Regions from separate parts of the Aliiroseovarius sp. genome, predicted to be linked through region 2. Evidence: riboswitches for the same ligand, from Rfam matches in the RefSeq annotation. Region 2 holds a riboswitch; the other holds the start of a gene.
What was found. Region 2 has a riboswitch for cobalamin ahead of ACO07D_RS01920 (TonB-dependent receptor plug domain-containing protein). Riboswitches for the same ligand answer to the same signal wherever they lie in the genome.
Positions count from the first base shown of each region.

Region 1: linked by a shared signal. The riboswitch ahead of ACO07D_RS08885 (aromatic ring-hydroxylating oxygenase subunit alpha) and the one ahead of ACO07D_RS01920 (TonB-dependent receptor plug domain-containing protein) in region 2 are both predicted to bind cobalamin.

Region 1 is NZ_CBDDIE010000003.1:1,569,329-1,574,891, reverse strand. It holds gene ACO07D_RS08895 (hypothetical protein) at 1-22, opposite strand, end outside; gene ACO07D_RS08890 (2Fe-2S iron-sulfur cluster-binding protein) at 510-1,589, opposite strand; gene ACO07D_RS08885 (aromatic ring-hydroxylating oxygenase subunit alpha) at 1,595-2,848, opposite strand; cobalamin riboswitch at 2,931-3,134, opposite strand; gene ACO07D_RS08880 (ABC transporter ATP-binding protein) at 3,217-3,972, opposite strand; gene ACO07D_RS08875 (FecCD family ABC transporter permease) at 3,962-4,933, opposite strand; gene ACO07D_RS08870 (ABC transporter substrate-binding protein) at 4,970-5,563, opposite strand, start outside.
Region 2 is NZ_CBDDIE010000003.1:187,298-192,860, forward strand. It holds gene ACO07D_RS01905 (ABC transporter ATP-binding protein) at 1-507, opposite strand, end outside; gene ACO07D_RS01910 (FecCD family ABC transporter permease) at 504-1,487, opposite strand; gene ACO07D_RS01915 (ABC transporter substrate-binding protein) at 1,484-2,359, opposite strand; gene ACO07D_RS01920 (TonB-dependent receptor plug domain-containing protein) at 2,404-4,248, opposite strand; cobalamin riboswitch at 4,391-4,604, opposite strand; gene ACO07D_RS01925 (hypothetical protein) at 4,960-5,563, opposite strand, start outside.

The sequences.
Region 1 (5,563 bases), 1.4 Mb from region 2:
GCGCTGCGAGCGCGCGCAGCAAGATTTTGACACTTCCGGTGTGGGCTCCCGGCTGCCGTTCGCGGCACCTGGTACGGATGACCGTAGGCAGCCCTAAGCGGACCTTGGCGTCAGCCCAACTCTACGACGACAAAGCGGGATTTGCCGCCTTTTGCGCACGCCGCTTTCGCTCACGCAGAAAACCTTCGCACCTGCGGCACCGGGAATTTGGCAGCGCGGCGATCTTCGCCAGAGCGGTCGTTGAAATTCGGTCTGAGGCTCGAAATTTAAACCCCGCTTTCGCCGCGATTAGGATCGACCATCGTGGAGCGGACAAACCGAACCTTCGTTGGCAATCGGCCAATGCTCGCTTTCCAGCGCTGAGCCGTCGTTCAGTCGCTGTCGGCTCTCTTCTCAAAATATGTCTGTAACTATCTCTAAAGCATAATCGTCGCGGCCATAGCCGAAGGCCGAAGCTCCCAACTATTTGTAACAAAATTGGTAAGGGCGTCCCGATGCTCACCATGCTTTCAAACTTCGACTGCGACCTTACCAATTGGATTGGAACAACAGGCCAGAATGTAGCCTGCCTCGATATCGTCTTCCGAGATGCCGCCATTGTGGACCATGTGAACTTCACCAGAAGTCTTCTTAACCTTGCAGGTACCGCAAACACCGAAGGTACAGCCCGACGGGATATTCAGACCAACCGACCGTGCGGCGGCCAGAACCGTGTCGGTCTCGGCCACTTTGGCCGTTACACCGGAGCTGGCGAACAGGATTTCCGCGTTGCTGTCATCATCCGGGACAACGTCGTCCAGATCCGGCTGATCTGCTTCGGTTTCCACAGGCGCGCCAAAGCTCTCCTGATAGTAACGACCCATATCAAACCCCAGGCCGGTCAGGGCATCGCGCACCGCCTGCATAAAGGGCTCGGGTCCACAGCAATAAACCTCGCGGTCCAGGTAATCGGGAGCCATCAGGCCCAGCATCAGCTGGTTGAACTGGCCCTGATAACCGGTCCAGGGGCGGTACGGGTCAGGTTCTTCGACAACAAACTTCAGGTCCAACCCGTGCGTCCGGCTGGCCATCTGCTCCAATCGCTGGCGGAAGATGATTTCCGAAGGCCGTTTGGCACAGTTGATGAAGACAATGTCCAGATCGCGGCCTTCGTCCCACATGCAGGTCGTCATCGACATCATTGGTGTGATGCCCGAACCAGCGGAAATGAACAGGTATTTACCTGCGTCGCTTTCGGCATTGGTGAACAGCCCTGCGGGCCCGATGACCTTGATCCGCATACCGGGCTGCAGATTGTCCAGCATCCAGCGCGTGCCGATACTGTCCGGCTGCGCCTTGGCCGTGATCGTGATCGATCTGGGCCGCGACGGCGAGGACGAGATCGTGTAGGTGCGATGCACCACCCCGCCCGGCTGGCCCGGAGCCGGGATTTCCAAGGTCAGAAACTGTCCGGGAAGGTACGCGAACAAGGCGCCCGAAGGAGCCCGAAACGTAAAGCTGGCGGTATTTGGCATCTCGGGGACAACCGAGACGCATTCCAGCATTTCATTGTCCTGCCAGATGGCGGCGGCTGAGCTGAGGTCTTTCATCGCCGTCACTCCGCAGCCATGATGCCAGGGGCCAAACGATCCGCCAGCGTGGTGCAATACCAATCAACGAATTGAAGCACACCGGATTCCTGGGTCGCTGAATATGGCCCGGGGGTATAAGCGGGGCTGTTGATGCCTTGCTGATTATCCTCAACGACCCGGCGGTCTTCGTCATTGGTGGCAACCCAGACCTCGGTCAGGCGTTTCAGATCATAATCGACACCTTCCACCGCGTCCTTGTGGACCAGCCATTTCGTGGTGACCTCGGTTTCCGTTGGGCTGATCGGGGTGACGCGGAAGACAATGGAGTGATCCGCAAGGAAATGGTTCCAGGTGGTCGGGTAGTGGAATTTCAACAAAGCCCCGGCATCGGCGAATGGCGACCGGCCCAGCCAGCGCCGCACGGCGGATTTGCCGTCCATGGTATAGCTTTCCGCGCCTTCCTTCAGGGGCATCCGCGCCAGACGATACTGTCCGTCGTTATTCAGGTAGAACTGCGATGGCAGTCCTGCAGCCTCGCACCGGTCGAAATGGGCCTGCATATGGGCCGGAGTTTCGCCGCCTTCGATGCCGGTGATCGCTGGGTCATCCGGGAAGGTGCGGCACAACGCCGGGTGATTGCCGCCGCAGTGATAACATTCCCGGTTGTTCTCCCAGACCAGTTTCCAGTTGCCCATTTCGATGATCGAGCTTTCGAACGCCACCTTGGCATTGCCCAGACCGTGCGGCTCCAGATAAGGGCGCGCTATTGTGGCGAAACTGTCGAAATCGGGCGCTTCATCTGCCAGACAGATATAGACCAGCCCGGCCAGTTCACGGCAATGCATGGTCTTAAGCCCGTGTTGGCTGGGGTCGAAATCCGGCCCCATGTCGCGGGCCCACAGCAGCGAGCCGTCCAGTTCATAGGTCCATTGATGATAAGGGCAGACCAGCTTCGGGGCATGGCCTTTCGCCGCCTTGCAGATGACCGACCCGCGATGACGGCAGGTGTTGTGAAACGCCCGGATCTGATTGTCTGCTCCCCGGACGATAATCACGCGATAAGCGCCGACGTTATAGGTGACATAGCTGCCGGGCTTCTCCAATTCACAGGCCGGGATAGCAAACAGCCAGTCGCGATAGTGGATGGTTTCAAGGTCGGTCTGAAAAATCCCGGGATCGGTATAAAACGCTTGTTCCAGGGCATGTGCCGGGTTTCGGCGCGCCAACAGGTTTTGAATGGTATTCACTTCCGGCTCTCCTGCCGCGCCCCGCGGCATTGTTTGGGCAGGTGACACCGGAGAACCGTCCGGAGACGCGCGAGGATCACGTCCGAACCGGTTGCCCCCACCGCCACCCGCGGTTTGACATATCTGCGAGGCTGGTTTCCGGACTTGGAAGGGGCTTGCGCCCGGTGTCGGCACCTTCCCGGGATCCTCTTCCCAGTGGCTGATTGCCGAACCTGACCTTCGTTACCGTTGCGGGGGCAGTGCCGGAATTACACCGGCTTCCCAATTCTCCGCTGTTTCAGAATCAAACAGCGGCACCTCACAGGCACAGAATAGTTCAGCCCCGCTTAGGCGATGAAATACATGCGACAATTCCGGTTCCAAAACAGACATGGGTCTGCGCGGAGGTCGGATTTCGATCACGTCGCAACCGGGCCGTTAATCACCAGGGACTGCGAGTCGAGGTAGGCGTCGACCAGAAAATGCGCCCTCAGGTTCCGGCGCGTCAGAACATTTGACGGCTTGCCCTGATCGACGATTTTCCCGCCATTCATCAAATGGATATGATCGCAGTACCGCGCGACCAGATTGAGGTCGTGGAGTGTCATCAATACCGTTCGGCCCCGCCGCCTGACTTCGTTCAGCAGTACGAGTTGATAGTGCAGATCAAGATGGTTGGTCGGCTCGTCAAGAATGTAAATCTCTGGATCGCAGGCCAGCAGCTGGGCAAAGTAACACCGTTGCAGTTCGCCCCCCGACAGATGATCGGCAGGCTGGTTTCGCTTTTGGCTCAACCCGACCAGGTCCAAAGCGTCATCCCTGCGTCCGGTCAGCTCGTGCCCGTTCAGGCCCAGAACGGACAGGCCGATTTCGACGATGTCTGCCGGGGTCAGCCCGGCCAGCAGCCCCGAACTTTGCACCAGCGCCCCTGCTTTGCGCGCCCATTCGTGATGGGCATAGTCATCTATGCTGCGGCCGTCTGCGATGATCTCGCCTGCGCTTGGGCGCTCGGCACGGTAGATCGTGCGCAAAACGGTTGTCTTGCCGGCACCGTTCGGCCCCAGCAAACAGTGGATTTCGCCCTGCGGGATGGTCAAAGAGACGCCGCGCACATAGGGCCGACCGCCCACTTCGACCGACAGATCGCGGATTTCCAGAGCGAGATCAGACGGCACGACGCAATCCCCGCAAAATGAAGATGAAAGGCGGCGCTGCAAACAACGCCAGCAAGACACCAAGCGGCAGTTCCTGCGGTGCCAGAAGGACCCGGCACAGCAGATCAACAGCAATCAGAACAAGGGCACCCAGAACCATCGACAAAGGCAACAATACCTTGTGCCGTGCACCGACCAGCAGCCGCGCCATGTGCGGGATGATCAGACCTATAAAGCCAACAATCCCGGCCACGGAAACAGCCAGTCCAGTCAGGACAACCGTGGCAACGAATATCATCACGCGTAGACGCCCGGTTCGAATACCCAGAGCCTGAGCGCGTTCTTCACCCAGCAGTGTTGCATCCAGCGCATCCGCCCGCATCAAAAACAGGCTCGCGATCACTGCAAGCGAGAAAACCAGCATCGGAAGCTCGGACCATTCGGTGCCTGCCGCCGTGCCCATGAGCCAGCCCAGAGCGTTGCGGGTGACATGCGGATCACCAACATAGAGGAAAAAGGCCGTCACTGACTGAAACATCAGGGAAACGGCCACGCCGGCCAGTATGACAACCAGGGGATCAAGCTGGTGCCCGCGTTGCTGGGACAGGCCCAGTGTCATCAGGAACGCCACGGCGGCACCGGCGAAGGCAATCACCGGAACGCCCAGCGTTTCGGTTACTGATGTCGGCAACCAGATGATCGCTGCCACCGCTGCCGCAGAGGCACCGGAGGACAGGCCCATAAGGTAAGGGTCCGCCATCGGGTTGCGCAGCGCCGTTTGCATCAACGCTCCGACAAGAGCAAGCCCGGCCCCGATCAGCCCAACCGCCAACACCCGGGGAATCCGCCATTGCCAGACGATCAATGACAGGCCACGCGGGGCACCTTCGCTGCGGATCAGGATGGCAAAGCGATCCGACCAACTGATATCTGCGGTGCCCCAAAGAATGCCCGCAACGGCGACAAGCACCATCGCGACCATTGCCGTGGGAAACAGGACCAGAAACCGGGCTTGCATCTACTCGAGCTCAGCCAGCTGTCCGTTCAGGTTTTCGACACCATCGGCAAAGCGCATCCCCAAAAGCGTTTCAGAGAACGGCACCGTCACGAAACGCCCTTCCTTCACGGCGGTCAGTTCGGACAGGACCGGATCACTTTCCATATAGGCGCGCTTTTCGGCCGCTGACGACCAGCCCGCTTCGATCAGCAGGATCACATCCGGGTCGGCTTCGACAACACGTTCCCAGGCCAGATCGACCCAGGTGCCCTCGACATCATCGCTGATGCTGTTCAGCCCTGCAGTTTTCGCAACCAGAGCCGGACCTCCGCAGCATCCGATCGAATAGGGCGTCTCATCGCCGCTATCGTAGATAAATGCCGAGCGGCCCGCGCCTGCCGGGTCGGCCTGAACTGCATCAATACGCGCTTTGGTTTCGGCGATCAGCGCCTCTGCGCGATCTTCGACCGAGAATATCTGCCCGATGGTCCCGATATCCTTGAGGATGGGCTCAATCGTCAGCGGGACATTTTTGGGATGCGCGTCGCCGCAGGAAGCGTCAACCAGATAGGTGCCAACACCCAGATCATGCCATTTCTGCGCCGCGCCCAGATT
Region 2 (5,563 bases):
CTGGTGGGCGGGATCCAGCCCTGCAATCGGCTCATCCGTCACCACCAGTGGCGTCTGCTGCGCCAAGGTCCGGGCAATCAGCACCCGCGCCTGTTCGCCGCCCGACAGGCGGGTGACAGTACGTTTCCGCATGTCGGACAAGGACATGTCCTCCAGCGCCTGTTCGATGGCAGCGGCGTCCTCATCTCGCGGGCGTTGCCCCATGGCGAGATGCGGCAGGCGGCCCAGGGTGACCACGGTTTCGACATCCACGGGCCAGGCCAGCTCTCGCGCCTGCGGCAGCCAGGCCACCGCCCTCGCCCGCTCCCGCGCGGTCATGGCGGCCAGGTTGCTGTGACCCTCGCCGTCGATCAGGCCAAGCGCGGCGCGCATCAAGGTGGTCTTGCCGGCACCATTGGGACCGATCAGGCCCACGACCTCGCCCGTGCCGATCTCCAGGCTGACATCTTTCAGAATGTCACGCCCGCGACGGGCCACATTGAGTTTGGAAACAGACAGCAAGCTCATCCCATTTGCCTCCGCGTCTTGTAGATCAGATGCAAAAACAGCGGCGCGCCAATCAGGGCTGTCACGACCCCCAGCTTCAGATCCCGCGCGGGCAGCACCACCCGCACCGCGATATCGGCGGCTAGCAGAAGGATCGCGCCACCCAGGGCCGAACTCCACAAAAGGGCCGAGGGCCGGGCCTTCACGAAGGGGCGCAGAATGTGGGGCACAACAAGGCCGATGAAACCGATGGCGCCCGCAACGGCGGTGGCGGAGCCCACGATGGAGGCCACGCCTAAGACCAACAGAAGCCGCAGGCGGGTGAGGTTGATGCCCATCGCCTCGGCCGCATCCTCGCCCAAGGTCAACGCATCCAGGCCCCGACCAAGTCCCAGCAGCAAAAGCGCCCCCAGCACGAAGAAGGGTAGCGCCAGCCACAGGTGATCCAGGGATCGGTCGGCCAGCGAGCCCATCATCCAGAAGATGATTTCATTCGCGGCGAAAGGGTTCGGCGACAGGTTCAGGACCAAAGAGGTCAGCGCACCGGCCAGCGACGAGACCGCGACCCCCGCCAGGATCAACGTGATCGACGCCCCGCGCGGACCGGCCAGCAAAAGGACCAGAAAGACACCGATCAGCGCGCCGCCCAGCGCGGCCAGGGGCAGACCCAGCGCAATCACACCTGCAAACCCGGTCTGGATCGCCAGGACCGCGCCCAAGGCTGCAGACCCGGACACACCAATCAGACCCGGATCGGCCAGCGGGTTGCGCAGGTACCCCTGCATCGCCGCGCCCGACAGGCCCAACCCTGCCCCGACCAACGCAGCCAAGAGCGCGCGCGGCAGGCGGATCTCGCGCATCACCAGTGTCAGAGGGGTACCGGTATCGACAAACAGCGCATGCAGGCTCTTGCCCATCGGCACGCCCGCTGGACCAAACAGCAGCGCCGCGACCAACAGCGCCACAAGCAAGGGAACAAGGATCAGAAGAAGGCGGGTCATTGGCTGTCCTCCGGGACATCATGCAACGCAACCAGCCCGGCAATGGCACGCAGCACATGGGGCGAACCACAGATCCAGTCGCGGTCGGTCACACTGCCCTGCATTCGGTTCGAGGCGAGCGCCTGCACGACAGGGTGATCCAGAATTTCTTCGGATCGTGAGGCGCCGGGATAGCGGCGACCGGTGATCAAGGCATCAGGATCGGACATGGCCAGCATCTCCAGCGGGAATATCCCGCCCATGGGCAGGCCCGCTTCGACGGCGGCATTGCGAAACCCGGCGGTGCTCAGGATTTGACCGGCCAGGGTGCGGTCGCCCGAGGTATAGCCATTCGCGTAGTAAAGCGCGGCCAGCGGGTGGACCTCCGGCGCGCGCGCAGCCAGCGTGGCGAGATCGCGGTCATACTGCGCGGCCATCTCGGTGGCAGCATCCTGGCGGTGCAGAACCTCACCCATTTCGGTGATACGGTCGCGAACCTCAGACAGGGAATAGGCAGGGTCCATCACCACAACCGGCAGACCCAGACGGCGCAGCATCGAAACGGTCGCTCGGGTCGAGAACCGGCCCGCGATCACCAGGTCGGGGTCGAGCAGGTAGATCTCTTCGGCAAGGCCATGGTTGGGAACGTATTTCTGCGCCTCCCCGGCCATCGCGGACCCACGCGGGTCAAAGGACAGGTAGGAAACGGACAGGAGCTGGCCGGGGGCGGCCAGCATCATCGCAAGTTGGTCGGTGCAAAGGTTCATCGACACAACTCGACGCGGCGGTTGGCTCGACAGTGCCAGATCAGCCGCACTGGCCGCGCGAATGCCCTGGCCGGGGACAAGCCCAGCCAGGGTGAACGTGGCGGCCATAACCACGATCGCAGTCATGGCCATTGCGTGAGAGCCGATCTTCATAATGGCACGATCCAGTCTCAGAACTGCATCCGCGCGCCGAAGTAGAACGAGCGATCCGGCGTGCCGTAACCCGTGACGGTCTGATATTCCTCGTCAAACAGGTTCTCGGCGCGCAGGTAAAGCTCGGCGCTGTCGGAAACATCATAGGTCACCGTAGCATCCACCACGGTATAGTCCGCCAGCGGTCCGGTCGTATCGTTCAGACCGGCGACATGCTTGACTGCAAGGCCCGTCGACAAACGATCCGTCACCTCGGCATTCAGGCGGACGGCAGCCGTGTGCATCGGCACCCGGGCCAGCCGCATACCTGTCGCAGCGTTCTCGCTGTCGGTATAGGTGTAGGATGCCGTCATATCCAGGCTGTCGGACAGCTTGAAGGCCGCGGCAAGCTCGACCCCCTGGGCCCATCCGGTCCCCGGTGTCTGCGTGTAGCCAGTGGGCGACCAAGCGATCAGGTCGGTGATCTCGGTCCTGAACAAGGTGGCCGAAACTTCACCACCGTCAAAACGCTTTTCGATACCCAGCTCATAGCTGACCGAGGTTTCCGGCTGCAGCGCCGCATTGCCATAGGGTGACGAGAAGAGCTCGAACAGCGACGGCGTACGGAACCCGGTACCCACCGCGGCCCGGACCGTGATATCCGGCGTGGGCAGCCAGGCCAGCGACACGCGGCCGGTGGTCTTGCCGCCAAAGTCCGAATGATCGTCGTGACGCAGGACAGTCACCAACTCAACTTGCTCCGACAGGTGCCAATCGGCCTGAACCCAGGCCCCCAGCATGTCATGTTCACCGTTTTGCACGCCGCTTTCATAAGACTCGCGCGTCGCGTCCAGCCCGAAGGTTAGCGTGGCGTTGGTCAGCTCGGCTTGACCTTGATAAGCCAGCCCGATCCGCTCCCCCAGATAGTCATAGGCGAAGGGCCCCCAGGCGTTGGTGCCGGAGGAAAGCCTGTCGTTCTGGTAATACTGCAGCGAGAACTCATGCTCGACCGCGCCACCTTCGACACGCACGAAGCCGCGCAAACCGAATTGGTCGCTTTCCGACAGCTCGTCCGGAGACACACCGTCCACCGGGCCACCGCTATATTCGTCGTACTCGGTTTCCGAGGTCTGCCAGAAACCCGAGCCGCCGATGGTGACCGTGTCCGAAACCGCATACTCACCCGAGAAGCTCAGGCGGGTGGCCTCGTGGCCGTCGTCCTCGGTGTTGCCTGCGTTCTCGTCCGCGGCCGAAATTCCATCGGTGCGAATGTGGCTCAGCGTGGCGGCGAAGCTGCCGTAATCGCCAAGATAGCTCATGTTGTACGACAGCCGTGCGGTGTTGTGCGAGCCGTATTCCGCCGCAAGGTTGTGGTGCAGACCCGGCTCGGTGGCCCGGTTCGTGGTGATATTGATGACACCAGCAATGGCTTCGGAACCATAGAGGGCGGACTGCGCGCCCTTAAGCACTTCGATCCGAGTGATATCGTCCGTGGTCAACCCTCCGAAATCAAACGCAATCTGCGGGGCGGACGGGTCGTTCACGTCGATACCGTCAACGTAAACCCCGATATAGCGCCCGGATGAACCACGAATGCGCAGGCTGGTGGTCGAACCGATGCCACCGTTGCCCGTCACGCTGAGACCGGGAAGCGTGGCAAGATAATCAGCGACCTGAATGTCGCCGGCTTCTTCAAGATCTTCACGGGTGACAATTTCGACCGTAGAGCCGCTACGCTCGGTCTTGGTGGTCTCGCCGCGGTTCGCAGACAGCGTAAGGTCGCCAGAGACGATAATGGTGCCGAGATCGGTGTAATCCTGCGCGATCGCAGGCGTGGAGACCGCGCTGACAAACGCGGTCGTGGAAAGAATACGGGCAAGCATTGGCCACGTCCCTCTGAATTGCCTCGCCTCGTTTCGCGGGCGGGCAGTAGTCCATTTTTGCGGTCGAAGATCTTGGAGTCCGGCCGCGGCGAAAATGTCACCACGACGGACAGACCGTAATCTCGCACGCACCCCGCGTACGGATTGGGTGATCACCTCGGCAGGTCTCCTGACTCGCGGGTCGCAGCTTGGCCGGGCCTTCCCGCACCGCTTGGCGGCACAGTGGCTTTGTCCGGCCTCGCTCTCCGCTTACAGTTGCGGGGGCAGTCACGGAATTGGCGCCTGATGGCTACACCTCACCGTGTTCCCTATTATCCCACCGGCATGCCGACAGGACCGAAGCGGAATCGGAGGTAGTACGAGGAAGACGTTTTGTAAAGAATTCTTAAAGCATGCTGGAAAGAAAATTTTTCATGGGACGCGGAAACACCGCTTCTGAGATTTAAGAAAAGAAACGGTGGCTCGGAGTTAAAAACAATCCTGTCTTTGCACCGATCAACGTAAAAGGCCGCCGCCAACGGAACCTTTCTTCGAACTGCCAAGGGTGGGTGACTCACCATAACCCTTCCACCGGAGTCCCTTATTTCATTGGGCAATCCGACATCGGATTGCGAAAAAGGCTGGCGTTTCTTCCTTTGACTCAGGAAAGTTCTTCCACTGGGAAGTCGAAAAAAGTGGCCAGAGCAGCACCCGCTCGTCCCCCTCAGACAGTCAGATTTGCTGATCACCGTTTAGCAGGGAGTGGACACCCGCCAGTTCGACGGTCCGGTATTTCTTTCTCGACCGGATCGCAAACGCGGGTGTCTCCGTGAGTAGACCTCGCACGACGAGCTCTTCGACCTGAGCTGTATTACACCCCAACATATTGCCCGCTTTCAGAAAGGTGACTGCGTTCCTTTCGACTTCATCATATTTCCTGGCCAAAGCCCTTGGGCAGGTGATGTGGTCGGAGAGCAGCTTCTTTTTCCGATCCGGGTTGGTCACCGGCAAACCGTAGGGGATGACCATGCCAAGCACTTGCCAAGTAGCGCATTTGCATCGCTTGGCGGCATCTTGAAAAGATACCCATTTGGCCGCTGACTTGTTGCCGAGAAAAGGCACCCATCCTTTGGTCACGGAAGTGGCAAAGCGCCAAATCTCGTTGCTATGGAAACCAGGGACCGCGCCTCGATGTTTGAAGTGAGGCTGAATGAGCCTGTTTTGAGAAAGCTGGGAAAGGGTTGCACGTGTCACACCGAGCTTTTTCGCCGTCCGCTCGGCCGTGAACACCCTATTCAACTCATGTGCAATCTCATCAGCCACATTTGATGGTACG